2 regions of the Oceanobacillus sp. GQ8 genome follow, and region 2 is predicted to be linked to the other one. Evidence: a T-box and tRNA genes for the amino acid it is inferred to sense, from the RefSeq annotation. Region 2 holds a T-box; the other holds one or more tRNA genes.
What was found. A T-box is a leader RNA that pairs with one kind of tRNA and senses whether it is charged. The one in region 2 lies ahead of serS (serine--tRNA ligase), so its partner is inferred to be a tRNA-Ser.
Positions count from the first base shown of each region.

Region 1: it encodes a tRNA-Ser, which carries the amino acid that the T-box ahead of serS (serine--tRNA ligase) is inferred to sense. The anticodon was not compared.

Region 1 covers NZ_JCAXEV010000009.1:10-8,754, forward strand. The annotation lists tRNA gene AC6CHS_RS19255 (tRNA-Ile) at 59-132, opposite strand; tRNA gene AC6CHS_RS19260 (tRNA-Gly) at 150-223, opposite strand; tRNA gene AC6CHS_RS19265 (tRNA-Pro) at 284-360, opposite strand; tRNA gene AC6CHS_RS19270 (tRNA-Arg) at 367-443, opposite strand; tRNA gene AC6CHS_RS19275 (tRNA-Leu) at 463-546, opposite strand; tRNA gene AC6CHS_RS19280 (tRNA-Leu) at 593-674, opposite strand; tRNA gene AC6CHS_RS19285 (tRNA-Lys) at 692-767, opposite strand; tRNA gene AC6CHS_RS19290 (tRNA-Gln) at 1,054-1,128, opposite strand; tRNA gene AC6CHS_RS19295 (tRNA-Asp) at 1,134-1,210, opposite strand; tRNA gene AC6CHS_RS19300 (tRNA-Glu) at 1,243-1,314, opposite strand; tRNA gene AC6CHS_RS19305 (tRNA-Ser) at 1,324-1,414, opposite strand; tRNA gene AC6CHS_RS19310 (tRNA-Asn) at 1,418-1,492, opposite strand; gene AC6CHS_RS19315 (SprT family protein) at 1,668-2,129, opposite strand; gene AC6CHS_RS19320 (catalase) at 2,315-3,778, shown strand; gene AC6CHS_RS19325 (Tex family protein) at 3,868-6,033, opposite strand; gene AC6CHS_RS19330 (SpoIIE family protein phosphatase) at 6,148-6,762, opposite strand; gene sigB (RNA polymerase sigma factor SigB) at 6,759-7,550, opposite strand; gene rsbW (anti-sigma B factor RsbW) at 7,522-7,998, opposite strand; gene AC6CHS_RS19345 (STAS domain-containing protein) at 7,998-8,330, opposite strand; gene AC6CHS_RS19350 (PP2C family protein-serine/threonine phosphatase) at 8,441-8,745, opposite strand, start outside.
Region 2 covers NZ_JCAXEV010000002.1:80,430-98,745, forward strand. The annotation lists gene AC6CHS_RS05410 (glycine betaine ABC transporter substrate-binding protein) at 1-536, opposite strand, end outside; gene serS (serine--tRNA ligase) at 912-2,186, opposite strand; T-box leader at 2,376-2,601, opposite strand; gene pdxT (pyridoxal 5'-phosphate synthase glutaminase subunit PdxT) at 2,864-3,451, opposite strand; gene pdxS (pyridoxal 5'-phosphate synthase lyase subunit PdxS) at 3,469-4,353, opposite strand; gene AC6CHS_RS05430 (serine hydrolase) at 4,434-5,771, opposite strand; gene guaB (IMP dehydrogenase) at 5,908-7,380, opposite strand; gene AC6CHS_RS05440 (YaaC family protein) at 7,558-8,505, shown strand; gene AC6CHS_RS05445 (HD-GYP domain-containing protein) at 8,936-10,036, opposite strand; gene gyrA (DNA gyrase subunit A) at 10,098-12,605, opposite strand; gene gyrB (DNA topoisomerase (ATP-hydrolyzing) subunit B) at 12,677-14,602, opposite strand; gene remB (extracellular matrix regulator RemB) at 14,656-14,946, opposite strand; gene recF (DNA replication/repair protein RecF) at 14,964-16,076, opposite strand; gene yaaA (S4 domain-containing protein YaaA) at 16,138-16,356, opposite strand; gene dnaN (DNA polymerase III subunit beta) at 16,695-17,831, opposite strand; gene dnaA (chromosomal replication initiator protein DnaA) at 18,072-18,316, opposite strand, start outside.

The sequences.
Region 1 (8,745 bases), on a different contig from region 2:
ACTTAATAAGAATATCACAGACAAGAAAGTGTGTCAACACTTTTTTATTGTGATAGAATGGGCCTGAGTGGACTCGAACCACCGACCTCACGCTTATCAGGCGTGCGCTCTAACCAGCTGAGCTACAGGCCCACATACTAAAAGAATTATGGAGCGGGTGAAGGGAATCGAACCCTCATCATCAGCTTGGAAGGCTGAGGTTTTACCACTAAACTACACCCGCATAAGATATAAAATTTGAAATTACAATTACCTTTGACCTGTTAGCCATATAATACTTCGATGGTCGGGAAGACAGGATTTGAACCTGCGACCCCATGGTCCCAAACCATGTGCTCTACCAAGCTGAGCTACTTCCCGTTAAAATGGCGCGCCCGAGAGGAGTCGAACCCCTAACCTCTTGATCCGTAGTCAAACGCTCTATCCAATTGAGCTACGGGCGCATATGAAATTTATTGAAAGTGCGGCCGAGAGGACTTGAACCTCCACGGGTTATTCACCCACTAGGCCCTCAACCTAGCGCGTCTGCCATTCCGCCACGACCGCATAGATCTTAAACACTTCTCTGTTTCTATAAAACCAAATGGTTTAATGCGGGTGAAGGGACTTGAACCCCCACGCCCGAAGGCACTAGATCCTAAATCTAGCGCGTCTGCCAATTCCGCCACACCCGCATGATTTATATTTAAAATGGTGAGCCATGAAGGATTCGAACCTTCGACCCTCTGATTAAAAGTCAGATGCTCTACCAACTGAGCTAATGGCTCCTGTTTAAAAAAATAATCTTACTATATTAAGAATGTTCATCTAGTGACCCCTGCTTCTAAAAGCTTATTCAAGATGTCGATGCATCGGGGTTACTCGTAGTCTATTCGGTAGAAGTAATGCTCGTTGCTCTACCAACTGAGCTAATGGCTCCTAATGATTATAAAGTTTCCTTATTAGGAAGTAATACGAACTGCCGACTCCCATAAAAAGGGAATAAAAAAATACTATTCATTAAATAGTACATTTTACAATACTACTTACTATAGGTCTTACTCAAAAAATAAATGGCTGGGCCACCAGGATTCGAACCTGGGGTACACGGGATCAAAACCCGATGCCTTACCGCTTGGCTATGGCCCAACATCTGGCGGTCCGGACGGGACTCGAACCCGCGACCTCCTGCGTGACAGGCAGGCATTCTAACCAACTGAACTACCGGACCCAACCTTGATTCTTTTTACTTTTTAATTAAGATGACCCGTACGGGATTCGAACCCGTGTTACCGCCGTGAAAGGGCGGTGTCTTAACCGCTTGACCAACGGGCCAATAATTAATGGCGGAGAAGGAGGGATTTGAACCCTCGCGCCGCTTACACGACCTACACCCTTAGCAGGGGCGCCTCTTCAGCCACTTGAGTACTTCTCCGTATGGCTCCACAGGTAGGATTCGAACCTACGACCGATCGGTTAACAGCCGATAGCTCTACCACTGAGCTACTGTGGAATAATGTCAATTGCGTTTTTCGCAACGATTAATATCATACAACATTTGTAATTTGATGTCAACACTTTTTTAAACATTTTTTGACGTGTTGTTATGTAATTTATTAGCTTATTTAATTTACCATGGATGACACCATTCGTCAATATCCTACGTGAATTTTTTTACATTAGCTTTATTACTTATTTATATCTACCAGTTGTAAAGCCCCTTTGCACTTACCACAACGATACTTCTTTAAATTGACCCTTCTTCTTCTTTTATATACCTGCTTACATTCTTTACATATATATTGATAATTGTATTCTAGTTTTTGAGTAGGCAAAGGACTACAATACCTAGGGGATCCAGTTTCTTTCAACAACTGCTTAAAATCTGCATCTCCGTGCTTATATCCTTTTCCATCTATATGAAGAAAGTAGTGACAAAGTTCATGTTTTATAATCCCTTGAAATTCTTCCATATCTGCCTCAAGATATTTAGGGTTCAGCTCTATCACCCTCTTCGCCGGAATGTATCGCCCCCCTGTTGTTCGCAATCTATTATTAAAACAAACATCATCCAGAAACGTACGATTAAAGAACCTTCTAGATAATTCTTCTACTAATTTATATAGTTCATTTTCTGTCATGATTTTCATTTCCTTCATCTCATTCTCTATTGCCCATTACTCCCATTTTAACATATTAAAGGTTCTTTAATAAGTTTTAAGCACGTTTTGTGGTTGTTATTTAAAATTATTTTAATTAAATATTGATTTTTATCTGGTTTATATTATAATAAAACGTAGAAAGTCTAATTTTAGTTTAGAGAGGGGAATAAACATTGAGTAATAATAATAACCGTATTACTACTGCTGCCGGGGCTCCCGTTGGCGACAACCAGAATTCAGTAACAGCTGGTCATAATGGACCAACTTTACTCCAAGATTTCCATTTACTTGAGAAACTTGCACATTTTAATAGAGAACGTATACCTGAACGTGTCGTTCACGCTAAGGGTGCTGGAGCACATGGCTACTTTGAAGTGACAAATGATGAAATTTCTAAATATACAAAAGCAGATTTCCTAAGTGAAGCAGGAAAACGCACAGATATGTTTATTCGTTTTTCTACTGTTGCAGGGGAACTTGGCTCAGCGGATACCGTCCGTGACCCACGTGGCTTTGCAGTTAAATTTTACACAGAAGAAGGGAACTATGATTTAGTAGGTAACAATACACCTATCTTCTTCATTCGCGATGCGATTAAGTTTCCTGACTTTATCCATACACAAAAGCGTCATCCACAAACACATCTAAAAGATCCAAATATGGTGTGGGACTTCTGGTCATTATCACCAGAATCATTACATCAAATTACGTACCTACATGGTGATAGAGGCCTTCCTGCTACACTGCGTCATATGAACGGGTATGGTAGTCATACATTTAAATGGGTAAATGCTCAAGGAGAAGTTTTCTGGGTAAAATACCACTTCATTAGTGAACAAGGTGTAAAAGGCTTAGATGTTGACCTTGCTGATAAACTTGCTGGGGAAAACCCTGATTACCACACAGAGGATCTCTTTAACGCAATTAAAAATGAAGATTTCCCTGCATGGAAATTATATGTACAGATCATGCCTGAAGAGGATGCAAAAGATTATAAATGGGATCCATTCGATGTTACAAAGGTTTGGTCCAAGAAAGATTATCCACGTATTGAAGTTGGCCGTATGGTATTAAATCGCAATCCTGAAAACTACTTTGCAGAAGTAGAACAGGCTGCATTCTCTCCGGGTCAATTTGTACCAGGAATTGAAGCTTCACCTGATAAAATGCTTCAAGGTCGTTTGTTTGGATATTCTGATGCGCACCGTTACCGTCTTGGTGGCAACCATCATCAAATTCCAATTAACCGTCCAAAAAATGAAGTAAACAACTATCAACGCGATGGCTTTATGAGTGTAAACGGTAATGGTGGAAGCACACCTAACTACCAACCAAACAGTCAAAATGGCCCGGCTGAAGATATCACAACTAAAACTACTCCATTTGAAGTACATGGTCAAGCTGACAGTGTACCTTATGATAGTGAAGATCATTACACTCAGGCAGGCGATCTTTACCGCTTAATGAGTGCAGATGAAAAAGATCGTCTTATCAAAGCATTTGTTGGTCACATGGAGCCAGTAGAAAAAGATGAAATTAAGCTACGTCAAATTGAGCATTTCTATAAAGCTGACCCTGAATGGGGCGAAAGAATTGCACAAGGACTTGGACTAGCTGTTCCAGAAAGCGTACGTTAATTACCTGAAAAGAGTAAGTACTACTTTTTCATCAGCCTACTACACACAAAAAAGCCGGATGACTCTCCACAGAGTTATCCGGCTTTTTCTCATCCTTCTATCATAGTTAGGGCAATTCTACCTTTATCACTATCTACTTGCTCTACCCAAACCGTAACCACATCTCCAACAGAAGCGATATCCATTGGGTGTTTGACAAACTTGTTTGCCATTTTCGAGATATGGACTAGGCCATCTTGTTTTACTCCAATATCAACAAACACTCCAAAATCTACTACGTTACGGACTGTTCCTTGCATTTCCATTCCCGGTTTCAGATCCTCTAGCGAAAGGACATTTTTCTTAAGTAATGGCTGCGGAAAGTCGTCTCTCGGGTCCCGTTCCGGTCTGCTTAAGGCATTCATAATATCCACTAGTGTTGGCTTCCCAATACCTAACTGCTCTGCAATAGTAGTATTGTCTACATTAGCAAGCTTGGTACGAAGCTGCTCTGTACCGATATCTTCCATGCTGCTGTCTACCAATTTTAATAGTTCTTCTACTTGCGGATAAGTTTCCGGGTGAATTGGTGTACGATCGAGCGGGTGGTCTCCATCGACGATGCGTAGGAATCCTATTCCTTGCTCATAGGTTTTAGCACCAAGCCTCGGAATCTTCTTAAGCTGTTTGCGGTTTACAAATTTTCCTTGGTCGTTCCGCTGTTTGACGATATTATTAGCAACTGTCTTGCTAAGACCTGCTACATATTGCAAAAGGGACGCGGAGGCTGTATTCACATTTACACCAACTTGGTTTACTGCCGTCTCCACAACAAACGATAAGGACTCGTTCAAGGATTTCTGGCTAACATCATGTTGATATTGGCCAACACCAATAGACTTTGGATCAATTTTAACGAGCTCTGCCAATGGGTCCTGAACACGTCTTGCTATAGAAGCAGCACTTCTCTCTTCTACCTGTAAATCAGGGAATTCTTCTCTTGCAAGTTCAGACGCCGAATACACACTTGCGCCCGCTTCGTTCACAATGATATATGGAATATCCAGTTGATTATCCGAAATTACATTTGCAACAAATTGCTCCGTCTCTCTTGAAGCTGTCCCATTTCCGATCGCAATGAGTTCAATTGGATATTTTTTAATAAACGATAGCATGAGTTTCTCCGCACCCTTAACGTCGTTTTTAGGTGCTGTCGGGTACATGACACTAACCTCATGCACCTTGCCAGTTTCATCCACAATTGCTAGCTTACAACCAGTACGAAAAGCTGGATCCACCCCAAGAATGGTTTTCCCTTTTAAAGGTGGCTGTAGCAGTAGATTTTTTAGGTTTTTAGAAAATACATCAATGGCTTGATCCTCTGCTTTTTCTGATAAAGCATTGCGAATTTCCCTTTCAATTGATGGCTGGATAAGACGCTTGTAGCTATCATCAATAGCACGTTCAAGAACCTCTCTAACCTCGCCTATTGTGGAACGACGAATAACTTGTTCCTGGAGGTAACGAGTAATCCCCTCTATCGGAGTTTCAATTGCTACCTTTAAAATCCCTTCTTTTTCTCCACGATTTAGCGCAAGAATACGATGTGAGACCATGGACCTCACCGCTTCATTATAATCGTAATACATCTGGAAGACTTGTTTTTCATCCAACTCCGCATTTTTTACCTTTGATTGAACAGTGCCTCGCTTGAAGGTTTCCTCCCGGAGGTGGTCACGGTATTCTGGATCATCAGAAATCCATTCAGCCACAATATCATTTACACCTGTCAGTACATCATCCACTGTATGGACATCATGTTCTTCTGAAATATATTGGTCGGCTTCTTTTAAAGCATCCATATTTTCTTGCTTCCAAATAACAATAGCGAGTGGTTCAAGTCCTTTTTCCTTTGCTATCGTAGCCTTCGTTCTTCTCTTTTGTTTGTATGGTCTGTAAAGATCCTCTACACGTTGTAATTGTGTTGCTTGTGTAATTTCTTTACGAAGCTCTTCTGTAAGCTTGCCCTGTTCTTCGATTATTCGTAGTACTTCCTCTTTTCGATCTGAAAGATTTACAGCATATGCCCATTTATCTTGAACAGTTTTAATTTGTACCTCGTCTAAACCGCCGGTAATCTCTTTTCGATAACGTGCGATAAACGGTACGGTATTCCCTTCGTCTAATAACGAAATTACCTTGTTTACAATAGTTGTATTAACGTTTGCTTCTTTTGAGACCCATTGAATAAGGTCTTGATTATATGTTTCAGCCAATGTTACTCCTCCTTCACACCATTTCTAGTTTACCAAATTACGTACCGATTTCATAATGAACTTAAATTTTTTCGTATGTATGTTTAAGGCAATTGAAAAAGGAAGACAGTTGTTTTACTCGCCTGCCTTCCTTTTATCTGCATCATATCGAATTGCGATCAAAGTTGTATCATCATCTCTGTCCGGTTCACTTATATACTCAAAAGTCTTTGTAATTGTCGTGACATCCTGATTGGTTAAATACTTTTTAGATAGTTCTTTATCACTAACCCCATCAGAAAACATGACAAAGTTCATTTTTTCATCCAAATTTTCCTGTACCACTTTAAACGGACGATGATACCCTGCTAGATAACCAGCATTCGGTATATTTCGCTTCCGTTTTTTATCATCCGAAATAGTCATAATACATATGTTACCTATTGAGGAAAAGGAGTATGTTCCTGACTTAAAATCAATTTTTAAAACGCCAAGCACGACACCACGTTTCCCTTGTAGCTGTTCATTACACTTTTCAATTAAGTTCTCTATTCTAGTGGAACTATTGTTCCGAATGATATCAATTACAATTTGTGATGATTCCTTAGCGAACTCACCACTTCCCAAACCATCTGCAATCGCACATACAAACTCTTTTTCCGTTTCCTTGTAAAAGTAACTATCACCGCAATGATATTTTCCCTTTTTTGCTTTTTGGAAGACGGAGACATCCACTATATTTTCGCTCAATCGAAGACCTCCGTACTCTCAGCCTGGATTGCTTCTCTTAATTTTCGTAAAGAGCGTCGCTGAAGGCGGGAGACATGCATCTGGGAGATTCCCAATAATTCGCCAGTTTCTTTTTGGCTCATGTTATCAAAATACGTACATTGTAAAATTTGCTGTTCTCTTTCAGACAGGATCGGCAGAATTTTTTCGAGCAACATTTTTTGGTCAATGTTATTATAGCCGCTTTCTTCATTACCAACTAAATCAAGAATTGCTACCGTACTTCCATCTGAATCAGCTTCAATTTTACGGTCGACTGAGAGTGCTTTATAGCTCTTGCCCATCTCCATCGTTTCAAGGATATCCTCTTCAGAAACCTCAAGATAGTCAGCTATTTCTCTTACTGTTGGGGATTTTTGCGTATTTGTAGTAAGTTCATCGACCGCTTTTTTAATCTTTGGTCCAAGTTCCTTAATTCTTCTCGGCACATGGACACTCCATGTTTTATCTCGTATAAAACGCTTGATTTCACCAATTATGGTGGGGATAGCAAAAGACTCAAATGATTTACCAAAGGTTGGATCATATCTTCTAACAGCAGCTAGCAAACCTATCATACCTACTTGTACCAAGTCTTCGTGAATCGTGCTGTTTTTAGAATACTTTCTTGCAATAGACTCCACAAGATCTCTATAGGTTAATACAATTTTTTCCTGGATCACTTCATCTTTTGGCTCTTTTTGCAGGTACTCTATCCATTGGTAAACCTCATCTCGTCCGCTATTGTGTGGTTGAGATTTGGTCGTCATCTAAGTCCACCTCTGTTTCGTTTAGATACTTTGTCATCAGAATAATAACACCGTAGTTATTGTTAATCTGAACTTTGTCCATTAATGTATTTATTAGAAACAGACCGAAACCACCTTCACGAAGGTTTTCCACGGACTCTGTGTTTTTGTATGGGCCAATACCATCTTTTATTTCATTCAGATCAAAGCTCCCACCGTGATCTGCTACCATTACTTCAAGGCGATCCTCATAGACTGCAAAGCCTACGGTCACTTCCCCTTCGTCATTTTCGTGATAAGCATGTGTTACTGCGTTTGTGATTGCTTCAGATATGGCTACCTTCAAATCTTCAATATCTTCATAGGAAAAACCCATCCGATTCGCTATACCTGAAATACTTAAACGAATCACACCTACATACTCTGGCTTCGCAGGAACCTTCATCTCTATAAAGTCAAATCTCTCCATTACTCCGTCACACCCCGAATTGTTGAATTTAAATCCATAATTTCATCTAACCCCGTAATCTTGAACAAGCGTAACACACGGTCCTGTATATTAACGAGCTTCATTTCGCTACTATTCTCTTTGGTTGATTTTAGTGCACTAATAAAAACCCCTAAGCCTGTACTATCCATGTAATTTACATTCCCAAGATCTACTTCTACTGTATTTCCCTCTTTTTGGGTTAAGGGTAGAAGCGATTCCTTTAGATTCGGTGCTGTATATGCATCAATTTCTCCCGAAAGGTTCACAACTGATTTATTATTTTCTTCGACTACATCGATAACTAAATTCATAAGCTCCTCCTAGAAATCGGCCTGGTTATGTACGGACGATTAACCTCAAAGGATTAACATCCAAGCCTTAATTTATTACATTACACTTTGTTTACCCTTCTTCTAGAAAATTAAACTTCTCTTTTTAAAATAAGTAGCGTAAAGTCATCCCTTAACTCAAATTCCTGAAGTTTCTCAAAGTGCTTATATACTTGTGTAACCATTTCTTGGGAAGGTAAGTGGGAATATTGCTTAATGACATCGAGAATCTCTTCACTTTCGATAAATCTTTCGCCATCCCTACATTCCGTTACTCCATCTGTCAAGAGAATAACCATGTCTCCTTTATCCACTTTCAATTCATACTGGTTGTATTCAGTTGCTGGAGATACCCCAAGAACAAGCCCTTTTGATTCAATTTCGGTAAAAGAATCAG
Region 2 (18,316 bases):
TGATTATCCTTAGCCCACTCCTTTACTACTTCAGCATACTCCTTTTCTTGAGCCTCTAATAATGCTTCTTCTACATCTGAAAGCTCCAATTGTATGCGATCAATAATTGTGTAAGCTTCAGGCATTTCGTCCTTTAGGCCTTTTCTAGCAATCGTTGTAATCTTTTCTTCATCACCATGAATACCTTTGGGATCCTTTAAATATTTTAAATCCCACTTGGCAAATTTATAATGAGGAGACCATGCACTAAAAATAATTGGTTCTTTATTATCAATCGCTTTACTTAATTGGGATAACATTGCTCCTGCTGAAGACAATTCCTGTTCCCAACCGGCAAGATTATCGTACGAATCTAAAACTTCTTCATTCTTCTTAGTTTGTCCAGCACCAGGCTCTGTACCGGTAATTGTATAATCTAATTCTTCACTAACACTTCCTTCTGCTTGTGCATCCTCATTACTTGATCCACAACCTGCTATCATAAGAGATAAGATTAAAACAATAAATATTCCTACTATTTTTCGTTTGAAATTCATCATGTTGTAAAAAATAACCTCCATTTTATCTACTATAATTTCAATATATTTGATGGTACGATCCCCGGCATGTTAGATCGCAAGCATGCAAGTTTAATGTTATACCTATTGGAGGATTGATTCAAAGTCCATAATCAGTTATTTCTGTATAAAAAGTTTGTAAAATTTTAATTTAACAGAGTTTTCTTTGAGACATGCTTTTATTACGTCGTTTTACTCCGACTTACGCCTTTTTTGTACAATTTTGCTATAAAGGGAATATCAATCATAGAGTTACGAGGGAAAAATCTATCTACTATCTTCGCGATGAGTGAACAACTAGAAAAGGCTGTTTTTCGATAACCGAAAAACAGCCTTACTCTTTATCTTATCCAATTATTTAATGGCTTCTTTGCCACCCATATAGGCACGTAGTACAGAAGGGACGATGACAGAGCCATCCTCTTGTTGGTAATTCTCCAGAATAGCTGCAACGGTACGACCAAGTGCCAATCCGCTGCCATTCAAAGTATGAACAAACTCTGGCTTCGCATTTGCTTCTCTGCGGAAACGGATTCCTGCACGTCTTGCCTGAAAGTCTTCAAAGTTAGAGCAAGAAGAAATTTCCCGGTACGTATTTTGGCTTGGGATCCATACTTCAATATCGTATTTCTTCGCTGCTGTAAATCCAAGATCACCAGTACACATGCTCATGACACGATATGGTAACTGTAATAGTTGTAATACCTTTTCAGCATTTCCTGTCAGGTTCTCCAATGTCTCATAAGAATCCTCTGGTTTAGCAAAGTGAACGAGCTCCACTTTGTTAAATTGATGCTGACGAATAAGACCACGTGTATCCCTACCAGCAGAACCAGCTTCAGAACGGAAACAGCCACTGAAAGCTACGTATTTTTTAGGAAGATCATCTACATTTAAGATTTCATCACGATGATAATTCGTAACAGGTACTTCTGCTGTAGGAGCCATGAAATAATCCCACTCTTCTAGCTTAAAGGTATCTTCTTCAAATTTAGGTAGCTGACCTGTTCCTGTCATGCTGGTGCGGTTGACGATATATGGCGGAAGCATTTCCTCATAGCCATGTTCATCTGCATGTAAATCCATCATAAAGTTTAATAAAGCACGCTCTAGTCTTGCTCCAAGCCCTTTATAAAAGACGAATCGGCTTCCTGTTACTTTTGCTGCACGTTCGAAGTCAAGGATATCAAGGTTTGTCGCAATATCCCAATGAGGTTGTGCTTCAAAGCTAAAGTCTTTGCGTTCCCCCCAGTTGCGCACTTCTTTATTATCCTCTTCATCTTCTCCCACAGGTACACTTTCATGAGGAATATTTGGGATAGAAAGCATAATCATGTTAAGTGTTTCTTCAATTTCTTTTAATTCTTTATCCAGTTCAGTGATGCGTTCTCCAACCTCACGCATTTCTTTAATTGCTTGATCAGCATCTTTCTTTTCTTTTTTAAGAACAGAGATCTGCTTAGACGCTTCATTACGTTTCGCTTTCAACGTTTCTGTTTCAGCAATGAGCTCTCTTCGTCTTTCATCTAATTCCCCAAATCTGTCTAACTCGGAGAGATCTTCACCGCGGTGTGCTAATTTTTCCTTCACTTCCGTAAAGTTGTTACGTAAAAACTTCATATCCAACATGTTCGTTTCCTCCTTTTTATGACAGGGTTCATAACATTAGAAAAACTCGCATTCGCTCGTCTTTTTAGCGAATGTGTACGATCTTCTTATACTTGGTACTACAAAATTTTAACTACTTCGTCATTGTCTCCTAGCTCTAGCTAAAATTGTATATATACCTAACGTACAAAAAACTCCCGTCCCTAAATAAATAGGGACGAGAGTATAATTCCCGCGTTGCCACCCTTGTTGAAGAGTATAACCTCTTCCGGCTCACAGTTTTTAACGGTAACTACCGGGTTTATTTACTTCCGGAAAATCCGGTTTCAATGAACCAGTTCAAGGATGGATTCACAGTACGCTCACATCGATTTACACCAACCATCGACTCTCTTTAGAAAGGTATACTGTTACTAATTCCTGTCATAACTTTTATATTCTATTACTAATTATAGCATATCATATACAATTTATACATCGATTGCAACCCTGGTCTTAATTACACTCTTTCTCTATCGCCGTTTGTAAAGAATAGTGACACAACATCTAGCGAAGGAAAATACGTAGACTTCTTGGGGAGAAAAGGCATCGGTAAGACCCCGTAGTGCGTAGCACACGGAGGCTTACCAGCCGCCCCAGAAAAGCGTAGTATTTTCCGTAGCGTCGAATAAGCACTCACTGATTCTTTTCAGGAACAATTAAGCAGTTGCTTTCATGGATGCTTCGACCATTGTTACAAAGTGGGCAATGACACGGTTATCATCCGTTAATTCTGGATGGAATGCTGTGCATAAATAATGCCCCTGTTTTGCTGCAACAATTCTGTCTTGATAAGTAGCCAATACTTCTACTTCTGGGCCAGCTTCCAATACATATGGTGCGCGAATGAATACAGCATTAAACGCATCACCAATATGGCTTACTTCAAGATCTGCTTCAAAGCTTGCAACCTGGCGGCCAAACGCATTTCGTGCTACTTTCATGTTCATTAACCCAAGATGGGCATTCTCCTGGCCATCAATTTCACTTGCCATCAAAATTAACCCTGCACATGTGCCAAAAACAGGTTTACCTTGGCGGCCAAATTCCTTAAGAGCAGAGAAGAAACCATAGCTATCAATTAAACGACGCATGGTCGTACTCTCCCCACCAGGAAGAATGATGCCGTTAATTTCCTCAAGCTGTTCCACACGCTTTACTTCAACAGCTTTTGCTCCACATGCTTCTATTGAACGAATATGTTCACGTACTGCCCCTTGAAGAGCAAGAACACCAATCGTTATCATAAAATCATTCCTTCTTTCTATTCGCTGCGATCCTGCATACGGTCATGAGCAGCAATTGAACTCATTTCAAGACCTTTCATAGCTGTACCAAGTCCTTTAGATAGCTCACTAATTAATGCATAATCTTGGTAATGTGTTGTTGCTTCCACAATAGCCTTCGCAAATTTTTCCGGATTGTCTGATTTGAAAATACCTGATCCAACAAATACACCGTCTGCTCCTAGCTCCATCATAAGCGCAGCATCAGAAGGTGTTGCAATTCCACCTGCAGCAAAGTTAACGACAGGTAGGCGGCCTTCTTCACGGATTTGTAACAATAACTCAAATGGTGCACCGATTTGTTTCGCAAATGTCATCACTTCATCTTTGGACATAGCAGAAAGCTTACGGATTTCTGATTGCACTTCACGCATATGGCGAACTGCCTCCACGATATTCCCAGTTCCTGGTTCACCTTTCGTACGTAACATGGAAGCACCTTCCCCAATACGACGAGCTGCTTCACCAAGATTACGACAGCCACATACAAATGGTACCGTGTAATCTGACTTATTTAAGTGATAAATATCATCAGCTGGTGTTAGTACTTCACTTTCATCAATGTAGTCTACTCCCATTGCTTCAAGTACACGAGCTTCTACAATATGGCCAATACGCGCTTTTGCCATTACTGGAATGGAAACTGCATTAAGAACTTCTTCAGTAATAGTTGGGTCTGCCATACGTGCTACTCCACCTGCTGCACGAATATCTGATGGTACGCGTTCAAGTGCCATTACGGCAACTGCCCCTGCAGCTTCCGCTATTTTTGCCTGTTCAGCGTTTACTACATCCATAATGACGCCGCCTTTTTGCATTTCCGCCATCCCACGTTTTACACGTTCTGTACCTGTATTTGACATGAATAATTCCCCCTATTTTTAAATTGAATAATTGGTGCTTCGCTAAACGTTACGATCTTCTTGGTATTACCTCGTTCTTATTAACTAAATAAACCTTTAACCCAATCTACAACAGTTGTATAAAGATCTGCAAAGAAGTCACCAATTGCGCCAAGTGTCAGCATAAACCAATTGGATTTCTCTACTGTCTCGTCTGCAACCAAGTCAATTGGACCATCAGAACTAGTCATAATATATCCAAAATCATTTTCGCCTTCATAAACGAGTTCGGCAGTACCTACTACATCCCCTTTTTTAACAGGTGCAGCCAACTCTCCTTCAGCATTTAGCTTGTCTTCGTCTATTGTATATTTAATGCTATAAGCATCCTCTTCATCTTTCTTAATCGGGAAGGAAACTGCTTGTCCAGTAGATACGGACACTGCATCTTCTTTTCCCTTAGCTACTGGAATAGTAGCTTGGTCTTCAAGTTGATAACCTGCGGGGAATAACTCTGTTGTTTCAAAGTTATCAAACCCATAATCAAATAGTTTCGCTGTTTCTGCAAAACGTTCTTCTTCACTGTCGGTTTTCATTACAACCGAGATGAAACGTTGATCACCGCGTTTTGCTGTTCCAGTAAAGGTATATCCAGCGCTATCGGTATGACCTGTTTTTAATCCATCTACCCCTTCATAATAAAACTGCTTTAAAAACGTTGTATCATGATCAAGCATATGGTTCCAGTTCCGGATTTGTTGCCCATCAAATTCTGTAGCTGGAATACTGGATATATCCAATGCTTCCGGGTAATCCTTTATGAGATGATAAGCTAGTAAGGCAGAGGACTCAGCAGATAACATGTTAGTAGCATCTGGTTCCGTACCTTCTGGATAATTTTCACCGAGTGAGGCATTATCCAATCCTGTAGAGTTTACAAATTTATAATCAGGGAGTCCCATTTCTTCTCCCTTTTCGTTCATCATTTTTACAAATTCACCTTCTGAACCTGCAATCAGTTCAGCAAGTGCAATGGTTGTAGCGTTATCGGAATTAATTGCCATCGCTTCGTATAAAGATTCGACAGTATAATCCTGATTTTGCCTTAATCCAACTCCTGAAAAAGAGTTATTGGCAGATATGCTATATGGATAGTTGCTAATCTGTGTTGTTGTATCCCAGCTGATTTGACCTTCCTCGATGGCTTCCCATACAAGGTATTCCGTCATCATTTTTGTCATACTTGCTGGAGGCAGGGCTTCATCTGCATTTTTCGCAAAGATAATCTTCCCTGTTGCTGCATCAACTAAAATAGCCGAGTCAGCTTCAATATCTAATGTGTCTTGGGCTTGCGCCGCAAATGGCTGGACAAATACTGATGTTATCACTACCAGAAAAGCCAGTAGCATTGATAAACGCTTTTTCATTATGTGTTTCAACTTCCTTTACCTCCAACTTGTAGTTTAACCTTCTTGTGATGTACGTGCGCACTTTGTTATTTTACCATAGAAAACGCTGAAAAAATAGACGGGGAATTTCCCCCGTCTACTAAATTTCCTAATATGGTTACCTTTTCTATTGTAGAGAGTAATTTGGTGATTCTTTCGTGATTTGAACATCATGTGGATGGCTTTCGCGAAGCCCCGCATTCGTTATTTTAATAAAACGTGCATCATGACGTAATTCATCAATAGAACCTGTACCACAATAACCCATACCTGAACGCAAGCCACCGATTAATTGATGTACTGTGTCAGCGAGAGCACCTTTATAGGCAACTCTTCCTTCAATTCCTTCAGGTACCAACTTTTTAGTTTCGCTTGATTCCTGGAAGTAACGATCCTTAGAACCAGCCTTCATTGCTCCAACAGAACCCATACCACGGTAAACTTTATATTGTCTTCCTTGATAAATTTCCGTTTCGCCGGGACTTTCATTCACACCTGCAAACATGCTCCCAAGCATTACTGCATGCGCTCCTGCTGCCAATGCTTTAACAATATCACCAGAGTATTTAATCCCGCCATCGGCGATAACTGGGACATTGTATTCTGCTGCTGCAAGGGCACAGTCATGAACGGCAGTAATTTGGGGAACCCCAACTCCTGCTACTACTCTCGTTGTACAAATAGAGCCAGGACCAATCCCAACTTTGACGATGGAAGCACCTGCTTCAATCAGTTCTTTAGTCGCTTCAGCTGTCGCCACATTTCCTGCAATAATATCCAATTCAGGGTACGTATCACGTACAACCTTCACTTGGTCAAGTACCCCTTTAGAGTGGCCATGTGCTGTATCGATTACAACTACATCAACACCTGCTTCAACGAGTTTTTCAATTCGCTTCATCGCATCGCCAGTAACACCAACAGCTGCTCCTGCAAGTAATCTTCCTTGGCTATCTTTGGCGGCATTTGGAAATTCGATTACTTTTTCAATATCTTTAATCGTAATTAATCCTTTAAGCATGCCTTGATCATCTACTAAAGGTAGCTTTTCAATTTTATAGCGTTGGAGAAGTTGCTCTGCTTCTTCTAATGTTGTTCCTACTGGAGCTGTGACAAGGTCTTCGCTTGTCATAACTTCAGAAATGGAAATGGAGTAATCCTGGATAAAACGCAAATCTCGGTTCGTTAAAATACCAACAAGCTTTTGTTCCTCAATAGAGTTCACGATTGGTACACCTGAAATACGAAATTTACCCATTAGATGTTCAGCATCGTACACCTGATGCTCAGGAGTAAGGAAAAATGGGTTGGTTATGACGCCACTTTCCGAACGCTTCACACGATCCACTTGTTCAGCCTGATCCTCAATTGACATATTCTTATGAATGATTCCCAAGCCACCTTGGCGAGCCATGGCGATGGCCATCTCAGCCTCTGTTACGGTATCCATTCCGGCACTAATAAATGGATTGTTCAACTGCAGATTATCTGTCAGTTTTGTTTTAACCTGCACATCCTTAGGTAATACCTCGGATTTTCCTGGCATTAACAGCACATCATCAAACGTTAATCCTTCTTTAGCGAACTTGTCTTCACGCATGATACTTCCTCCTCCTGATTCGTAATATGTATGCAACGTGCAATCCCTGCACAAGCTATGCAAGTAATGCTATTTTTATATACAATACGCCAACCTATTTGCTTTTTCAACTAGATAATGAAACAAAATTAAAGAAAGTAGATTCAAAATTTTTAAACAGTTGGGAGATGATGTTATATGCAGGATATAGAGATGTTTTATACCTATCTGACGTCACAGCAAACGGCGCAGCATTATCTATACAACTGTTATAAAGCAATAGGGGAAATAGATGCGGATCGAAAAAGCTATGAAAACTGCACTGTTTTTACCTCGTATATACAACACGGGCAGATGTTTTACCAAAGTGGGCGTAACTCCTCTCCCATTCTGCAGCCAGTCCTCTACTTTTACGGCATGGCACATCTAATCAAAGCCTGCTTGATGACAGTAAGACCAGATTACCCAGAATCAACAAGCCTACTTGCCCACGGAGTTACCGCAAGAAAACGAAAGAAAAAGGACTATTCCTTTCTGCGGGATGAAGTAAAGATCCAGCACAATGGCTTATTCCCTTACTTCTCTGAGCACTTATTTCATATAAATAGACTACCATTTGAAAAAATTAATATGAAACAACTCCTTGCCCTCATTCCAGAAATGAGGATGATGCTTGGTTTCCATCAGGTGAAAGGGCTCTATCAGGTAGGAAAGAGGCAGGGGACATGGCTAGAATTCCCACTTGAGATACTGGATGATTACCATACGACAAAGGATGGATTCCTTAATAAAATCTCCTCCTTTCTCCCAGAAATAAAGCATATGGAATCAGTCTCCCATCATATACAAGTAGAGCTTGCCAAGCCTTTGACTGAGCTCAAAGGTCCATTCTATTCAGATAAAACGCAAAGCCCCATCTTTTTTCCTGCAAAAAGAGAACTGTTCCTGCCACTTTCCGAGGTTATGGTCCATTACTTACTCTTATATAACCTAAGTATGCTCTGTCGCTATGAAACCGATTGGTGGGGGGATCTTTTTACATCAAAGTCAGATGCAGACTATCCCTTTATTACACATTTCCTGAGAGAATCAGCTGAAAAAGTACCGTTCTTATTGGGATTAGAGCTTTATAAAAGAAAGGCTTGATGAGGTTTAGATCGTCAGGCAGGGTGTCATGAATCTTTTTGGGGAGCTGTTTGGGTGGTTTGATCGTCATGCGGCGGATGATGGAATTTTTGAGCGAAATCCCTAGGCAGTTTGATCATCATGCAGGGGATGATGGACACTTTGAGATAAATTCTTCGGTTGTTTGATCGTCATCAAGCGGATGATGGACACTTTGAGCGAAATCACCAGTCGATTTGATCATCATAAGTGCTATGACGGACTCTTTGAGCGAATTCCCCAGCTGGTTTGATCATCATATGGCGTATGACCGACACTTTGAGTGAAATACTCAGACGGTTTGATCGTCATATGGCGGATGACGGACTTTTTGAGCGAATTCCCCAGGCGGTTTGATCGTCATCAAAGGACCACGAACCTACAATCCATAAAAAATAGCCGGTAATCCTCCTTACTGGATACCGACTATTTCTTCAATGAATACTTCTGTTTGCTGTAAGGATATGATATCTTTTTTACCTTCCATTCGTACCATAGGTCTCGTTGGATGCTTTGCATCAATAAACACTATTTCACCAAGCTGGTTATTGGAAAGACGAATTTTCGTTCCGATAGAAAAATGCGTCATACTTTCAACAAAGCTAGCAACAACGTCTGGATCAAGGGTGGAAAACTGCTCCTTTTGCAATTCCTCTATTACCAAAAATGGAGATTGCTTTTCCTTATATGCCCTTTCGCATGTCATAGCATGGTACATATCACAAACCGCTATTATTCTTGCAACTTTATGTATTTTCCCACTAGTTAAACCAAGTGGATACCCACTGCCATCCATTCTTTCATGGTGCTGCAAAATCGCCAGCTTCACGGATTGTTTAATGGTTGGGATTTGTTCAACCATGCGATAAGAATAAGTAGGATGTTTTTTCAAATCGGTCCTTTGTGCTGTGTTTAATGTACCTGCTTTATGAAGAAGGTTATGGTCGATCTTTGCCATTCCTACATCACATAAAAAACCGGCGAGTCCGATTTGAAGCCAATCGCCAGAGGGATAGCCCATTTTTCTTGCAAGGAATGCGGATAGGATGCTGACTGCGACGCTATGATAGAAAATATAATCCCGCTTGTTTGCATAATGGTGCATAGTATAAACAGCAGAGGAAATATCATCCATTCTTTTTATTAAAGGAATGATTAATTTGCGAACGTATGGCATATCTAAAGGCGCACCGTTTTTCCAGTTTTCAAACATTTTTTTGTATGCTTGTACTGTTTGTTCATAATGTTCCTGAAAAGGTGGGAGCTCTTCAGCAACTTTCTTTTCAGCCGTTTGCTGAACCTGTTCCATTTTCTCTGCCTTTTCTGGAGTATAGGAATCTCCTTCGACAAGCTTTGAAGAAACTTCTACACTTTCAACAAGGAATTTTTTTATGACAGTAATATGTTCCTCTGTTAACACCGTGTTTTTTGGGATTATGTCTCTATTGGTTTTCCCTTTTATTTCTCTAAGCAACACACATCCTGGGACAAGCTGCGAGGCTTTTACCCTCATATCATTCTTCCCCCTTTACCATATTAATTAGGAAGGGACCTCAGCCCCTTCCTACAATTTTTTATTCCTCTGTATTCTCTTCTGTTGACTCTTCTGCTTCAGAAACCTCTGTTTCATCATCGATTTCTTCTTCGTCTTCATCCTGGTCAACACGTGCTACCGTTGCTACTTCCTCTTCTTCTTGTAGCCTAATTAAACGAACACCCATTGTATTCCGGCCAGTTTCCGAAATATCCTGGACTGGAATTCGAATAAGTACGCCAGCTACGGTAATAAGCATGAGATCTTCTTCTCCAGAGACAGCTTTTACAGCTACTACATGTCCCGTTTTATCTGTTAAGTTACATGTAAAGATCCCTTTTCCGCCTCGATTTGTTACACGATACTCCATCTCAGGAGTCTGTTTTCCATAACCTTTGCTTGTAACATGCAAGATTTTAGAATCCTCCTGAAGAATTTCCATGGATACAACCTCATCATCTTCCCTTAGTGAAATACCCTTCACACCGGCCGCTGTTCTACCCATAGATCGGATCTGATCTTCAGGGAATCGAATGAGATAACCATTTTTCGTAGCGATCATCATATCCTTCGCACCATCGGTTAGACGCACTGAAATCAATTCATCCTCATCCCGAAGCCCTACAGCAATTAATCCACCTTTACGGATATTAGCAAATTGCGAAAGCGTTGTGCGCTTGGAGATCCCGTGCTTGGTCGTAAAGAACAAGTAGTCTGTGTCAGTAAATTCATTTACAGAAATAACAGCGTTAACCCACTCGCCTTTTTCTATCTGCAAGAGATTAATGATTGGGATACCCTTCGCTGTTCTGCTGAACTCAGGTATCTCATAGCCTTTAGCCTTGTAGACCTTCCCTTTATTCGTAAAGAATAGCACGGTATCATGCGTAGAGGTTGAAACAAGATGTTCTACAAAATCATCTTCATTTGTCCCCATTCCCTGAATACCACGGCCTCCGCGCTTTTGAGTTCGGTAAGTAGAGGATGGCAAACGTTTAATATAACCTTGATGGGTTAAGGTAATCACAATATTTTCTTCTGGAATTAAGTCCTCATCCTCGAAGAAATCGACACCACCTAGAACAAGCTCTGTACGGCGTTCGTCATTGAAGCGTTCTTTTACCTCTGTTAATTCTTCCCGGATAATTTCTAGAACTTTTTCCTCATCTGCTAAAATAGCTTTTAATTCTTCAATTAGGTCAAGAAGTTCTTTGTATTCATTTTCTATTTTTTCACGTTCTAGACCAGTTAACCGCTGCAAACGCATATCTAGAATTGCCTGTGACTGTTTTTCCGAAAGTTTAAAGCGTTCCATCAAACCGTCTCTAGCAATATCGGCTGTTTTGGAATTACGGATAAGAGCGATCACTTCATCCAAGTGATCTAACGCAATTCTCAATCCTTCTAAAATATGTGCTCTTGCTTCTGCTTTACGTAATTCAAACGCAGTCCGGCGTTTAATAATTACCTTTTGGTGCTCAAGGTAATATTCAAGGCATTGTTTAATCGTCAACACTTTAGGCTGACCATCAACAAGAGCCAGTGTATTAATACCAAACGTTGTTTGCAGAGCCGTATGTTTGTATAAGTTATTTAGCACGACATTCGCATTAACATCGCGACGTAGCTCCATCACAATACGCATACCGTTACGATCTGATTCATCACGCAAATCGGTAATACCTTCAATTCGCTTATCACGCACATGTTCTGCAATCCGCTCAATTAGTTTTGCTTTATTGACTTGATACGGAAGCTCTGTGACGATGATCGTCGCCTTGCCGTTTGCATGCTCTTCAATGTTCGCTTTTGCTCTGACGGTAATGGACCCTTTGCCTGTTTCATAAGCTTTTCGTATCCCACTTTTCCCTAGAATCTGGCCAGCTGTTGGGAAATCGGGGCCATGGATATAATCTTCCATCAATTCATTGATGGTGATATCCGGGTCTTTACTAATCGCAAGCACGGCGTCAATCGTTTCTCCTAGGTTATGTGGAGGAATATTCGTTGCCATTCCTACTGCAATTCCAGAAGTTCCGTTCACAATTAAATTAGGAAATCGAGCTGGAAAAACGACTGGCTCCCGTTCAGAGCCATCATAGTTATCTGTGTAATCAATTGTGTCTTTATTTATATCACGGAGGAGCTCCATGGATATTTTGGACATTCTTGCTTCTGTATAACGCATTGCTGCTGCTGAGTCACCATCAACTGAACCGAAGTTCCCGTGGCCATCAACTAGCATATAGCGATAGCTGAAGTCTTGTGCCATCCGGACCATTGTTTCATAAACGGCTGAATCACCATGTGGATGGTATTTACCAATAACTTCCCCAACGATACGGGCAGACTTTTTGTATGCTTTATCTGAGTGCATCCCCAGATCATTCATTGCATATAAAATTCTGCGATGCACTGGTTTCATGCCATCCCGTACATCTGGCAATGCACGTGATACGATAACACTCATTGCGTAGTCAAGGAAGGATGTGCGCATCTCATTGCTAATATTTATTTCCTGAACGTTTGAACGTTTTTCCTCTGCCATTATTATACCTCCTATCACTATTCATCAAAAGAATAGTGATTTGCCTCAAATATTACATAAATTGATATGAATTAAACATCAAGATTTTTAACATATTGTGCATTCTCTTCAATAAAGTTCCTTCTTGGTTCCACTTTGTCTCCCATCAGCATATCAAATACTTGATCTGCTTCGATGGCATCTGCTAGGTCAACCTGGAGGAGTGTACGTGTATCTGGATCCATCGTCGTATCCCAAAGCTGGGTAGCATTCATTTCTCCTAGCCCTTTATAACGCTGAATCCCTGGCTTAGGTAATTGTGGAAGCTCTTTAAGCAATTTATCTAATGCTTTTTCGTTATAAACATAATGAACAGCTTTCCCTTGCTTGATCTGATACAAAGGTGGCTGTGCGATATAAATATAGCCATATTCGATTAATGGACGCATATAACGATAGAAAAAGGTTAATAGTAAAGTACGTATATGTGCACCATCGACATCGGCATCTGTCATGATAATGACTTTATGATAGCGGGCCTTCGTAATATCGAAATCTTCACCGATACCTGTACCAAGGGCAGTAATCATGGCACGAACTTCATTATTGGACAAAATTTTATCAAGTCGGGCTTTCTCAACATTGAGAATTTTACCGCGTAGTGGCAAGATCGCTTGAAAATGACGGTCACGACCAGACTTGGCGGAACCTCCAGCAGAGTCTCCCTCTACGATATAAAGCTCACTTATTTTTGCATCCTTAGAGGAACAGTCGGCAAGCTTACCTGGTAGATTCGAAATTTCCAGCGCACTTTTTCTTCTAGTCAGCTCTCTAGCTTTTTTCGCAGCTAAACGTGCACGCGAAGCCATTAGCCCTTTATCAACAATGATTTTCGCGACAGACGGGTTTTCATAAAGGAACTTGGAGAACATTTCACTGAAAACAGAGTCTGTAATGGTACGTGCTTCACTGTTACCAAGCTTTGTTTTTGTCTGTCCCTCAAATTGTGGATCAGGGTGTTTAACGGAGACGATGGCGGTCATTCCTTCCCGTACATCATCACCAGAGAGGTTTGGATCGTTTTCTCGGTATAAATTGTTTTTTCTCGCATAATCATTAATCACTCTGGTAAGACCTGTTCGGAAACCAGATTCGTGACTACCACCTTCGTAGGTGTGAATGTTGTTGGCAAACGAGTACAAGCTGCTTGCAAAACCTTCGTTATACTGAATTGCAACTTCTACAGAGATTCCTTGATCTTCTCCCTCTGCATAGAATGGCTCATGTAAGACTTCTTTCGTGCGGTTGATAAATTCCACATAGGACTTTATCCCACCCTCGTAGAAATAGCTGACAGGTTCTTCATCCGTACGTTTATCTTCTACGGTGATAGTAATACCTTTATTTAAGAATGCCAACTCACGTAAGCGCTGTGTCAACGTATCATAATCGTATTCGATTGTATCAAAGATTTCAGGGTCTGGAACAAAATGGGTAGTCGTTCCTGTGACGTCCGTTTCGCCAACGACTTCAATTTCTCCCTGTGGAACTCCTTTTTTAAAGCCTAAATAATGAATTTTATTATCCAAGTGAACATGAACTTCCAAGTTTGTTGACAGGGCGTTAACTACAGAGGCACCTACACCATGCAGTCCACCAGAAACCTTGTAGCCGCCACCTCCAAATTTTCCTCCAGCGTGGAGTACGGTCATGATAACTTCTAATGCTGGCCGACCTGTTTTCTTTTGTATGCCTACTGGAATACCACGGCCATTATCGCTTACGGTAATACTGTTATCTTTTTCAATTGTTACATCGATTCTGTCACAATATCCAGCTAATGCTTCATCGATACTGTTATCAACAATTTCCCATACAAGATGGTGTAAGCCTTTCTCACTCGTTGATCCAATATACATGCCAGGTCTTTTTCGTACTGCTTCAAGTCCTTCTAGTACTTGAATCTGATCTGCACCATATTCGGATTGGGTATTCGTCATATTGTCTTCCATTGCCATGCTCTCACTTCCATTTCCTGTTACTTAAAATGTTTCGAATTAAAAACAGTATGCTATGCTTCTTCTTCCTTTATCTCATCTGAGAAATCATCTAGCTTACTGATGGTGGAGATCATACTAGCGCGTTTCTTCAATGTTGAGACAGAAAGCGTGCTGTAGTAGATGATTTCCTTTGTGATCATGACTGATTTTGCATCAACCGTTGGACCTACTACTTTCTTTTCTTTGCCAGCGTTCTCCATCATTTCCTCCATGATGGTAGATGATGAGATTAAATTATAGTCAATGATTGCAACCACATCCTGAGAACGGATGACATTATCATTTCCGATATGAATAAACATGCTATCTCCCCCTCATTCTATTTTTCCACTTCACCATTACGGACACGGAATAATTCCGCTTTATTCAGGGTCTCATGATTTATTCCATCAACACTCGTAGTAGATACAAAGGTTTGCACCTTTCCTTGGATGGTATGAAGTAGATGTGATTGTCGGTAATCATCCAGTTCACTCAACACATCATCAAGCAGAAGAATTGGATATTCCCCAACTTCATTGTAAATGAGTTCAATTTCTGCCAGTTTCACCGACAAGGCAGTTGTACGTTGCTGCCCTTGTGATCCATAGGTCTGGACGTCCTTACCGTTCACATAAAAGAGGAGATCATCACGATGCGGACCAATTAAACTTGTGCCACGTTCAATCTCTTTTTCTTGTATTTGTTGAAATTTATTTAAGTAGATACTCTCTATTTTCTCCTTATTATCATCTTCTGATACTTCAATAGTGGGAGAATACTTTATTTCAAGCCTTTCCAGCTCACGGCTGATACCATGATGGATCGGACTAGCCCATTTCCTTAATAATTCCAAAAAAACAAACCGTCTTTCCAATAAGGTCGCGGCATGTTCTACGAGCTGATCTGTGATGACTTGCAACATTGTATGATCTTGGCTTTTTCCACGCTGCAATTGTTTCAACAGATGATTTCGTTGTTTTAATATTTTTTGATATTGCCCTAGATGATAGATATAACGTGGCTGAATCTGTCCAAGCTCCATATCAATAAAACGCCTGCGGATTTGTGGTGCACCTTTAACCAACGTGAGGTCCTCTGGTGCAAACATCACAACATTAAGCGCCCCGATATAGTCACTTAGCCGCTTTTGTTCTAGCCGGTTCAGCTTCGCTTTTTTACCTTTTGCCGAAAGAACGATTTCCAACGGAAAGGTTTGATTTCTTTTTGTTATCCTGCCTTCTATTTTAGCATACTCTTTTTCCCATTGAATCAATTCTTTCTCTCTGGGAGTTCGGTGTGATTTAGTAAAGGCAAGTAAATAGATTGCCTCCATCAGGTTGGTTTTACCCTGTGCATTTTCCCCGATGATGACATTTATTTTATTGTTAAATTCCATTTCCAATCCGTCATAATTGCGGAAATTACGTAATTTTAGCTGTTCTATGTGCATGACCAATCCTCTTTTTTTCGATTCAGATCAGGAGCGTTTGCTAGGAGGTAGTTCATGTTTCTCAAGCTTTTATCACTTTGTAGGCTCCAATGCCTTCTAATTCAACAATATCCCCTGCATATAGCTTGCGACCACGACGATGCTCCCGTTCGTTATTTACTAATACGCCCTCGTCTTGCAGAAAAGCCTTTACCATCCCACCAGATTCCAATACATTGGCAAGCTTAATAAATTGGCCTAGCGCAATATATTCCGTACTTATTTCAATTTCTTCATGCATGTTATCACCAAGTTTCCTACTTTTTAGAAAAACGTTAAGACTGCCAAAAGATTTCAGGACAGTATAAAACATAGAAACACATACATTCACTAAAAATGAGCAAATGCAGTTTCTTCGTGTGGATATCATTAGTTTAAACCTGTAAACGTCATGTATACCTATTTTACTAAAGATTTGTCATTATGGAAAGGTATGACCCCATATTTGCATAATAAATGCCTGTATAGGCTTAAAATTGCTTTTAAAAAGCCGTTAACCTGTTATATAGGTGCTGTCCAAAACAAAATAAAGGTCCCTATCTTTTTTAAGATAAGGACCTAAGATCACATTCTGCTTAATTAATACGTTCTAACAGGTAGAATTAATTGTAAGATCGGGTCATCGTTGGCAGGACGGATAATAAATGGTCGCATTGCCCCTGTGAATTCTACTTTCACTTCTTCGTATTCAATTGCTTTTAATGCATCAATCATATATTTGGAGCTGAAAGAGATCTTCAATTCTTCGCCGCTAATAGAAGGAACTGTAATTTCCTCTGCTACTGTTCCTACTTCAGGAGAATTACTTGTGATTTCGATCAATCCATTCCCTTTTGTGCTCAATCTAACAACATTATTCCGTTCTTCTTTTGCTAGAAGTGAAGCACGGTCAATTGTGCTTAAGAGTTCCTTCGTTTTCACATGAAGAACGGTTTTACTTTGTTCTGGAATCAATCGAGAGGTCTCCGGATAATTTCCATCAAGCAATCTTGAAAGGAAGTTAAGATTTTTTGTACGGAACAGAATCTGATTATTTGTCACGCTTATTTCTACTGTTTCTTCTGTATCATCTAATATCTTATTTAACTCATTCAGACTCTTACCTGGAACCACCACAGTTGGCAGTTGACCTGGCGCTTCACTGACAGGAATTTCTCTAGAAGCTAAGCGATGGCTGTCTGTTGCTGTAAAAGTAAGACTGCCATTCTCTAGTTTAATATTTACCCCAGTTAAAATTGGACGTGTTTCCATTGTTGAAACAGCAAATACTGTTTGTTTTATTAAGCTTTTTAAGAGATCGATTGGCAACTCAAAGCTGTCATCCGTTTGTAATTTAGGTAGCTGTGGATATTCTTCTGCATCCTGACCATTTAAATTAAATTCGGCCTTTCCAGAACGAATCGTTACTTTTAAGTTTTCATCTGATTCAATTTCCACTGTTTTTTCAGGGAGCTTACGGACAATATCAGGGAAATATTTAGCCTGTAGTACAATACTTCCTGCTTCGATTTGTTCTACATTTACATTGCCATTCTCCTCAGCTGGGATAAAGGATTCAATAGAAATATCTGAATCACTACCAGTTAAGGTAATACCACTTTCTTTTGCTTCAATTTTCATTCCAGTCAATATCGGAATAACGGTTCGGGATGATATAGCCTTCATGACATCCTGCACACTGGATATTAATTGATCCCGTTGAATAACAAATTTCATAAATAAATCCTCCTAAGGGAAGTTCTTTTATATATTTTTTTTTATAAAAATACAGTATTAATAGTAATAAGGCCTGTGAGTATGTGGATAAGCGAAGAAAAGCCAGATTCACAAAAGTTATTCACATGTGGATAAACTGTTTGCAAGTTTGCATGGCTATTCACACTGTGCACAGGTCATATTTAGACAAAAGTCTTAAAAAAGACAAAATCGCGTCCAACATTTTAAAAAAAGATGGCTTTAGAATGATTTTAAGTTCTCTTTTATTTCTTCTATTTCACGTGTTAATTGCGTATCGTTTTCCATAAGACGTGCAATTTTTTCATGGGCATGAATAACAGTTGTATGATCACGTCCCCCAAATTCCTCGCCGATCTTTGGTAGAGAGGAATCCGTCATTTCTCTTGATAGATACATGGCAATTTGTCGCGGAAATGCAATAGACTTTGTCCGCTTCTTTGCAATGAAATCATCCATGCGAATAT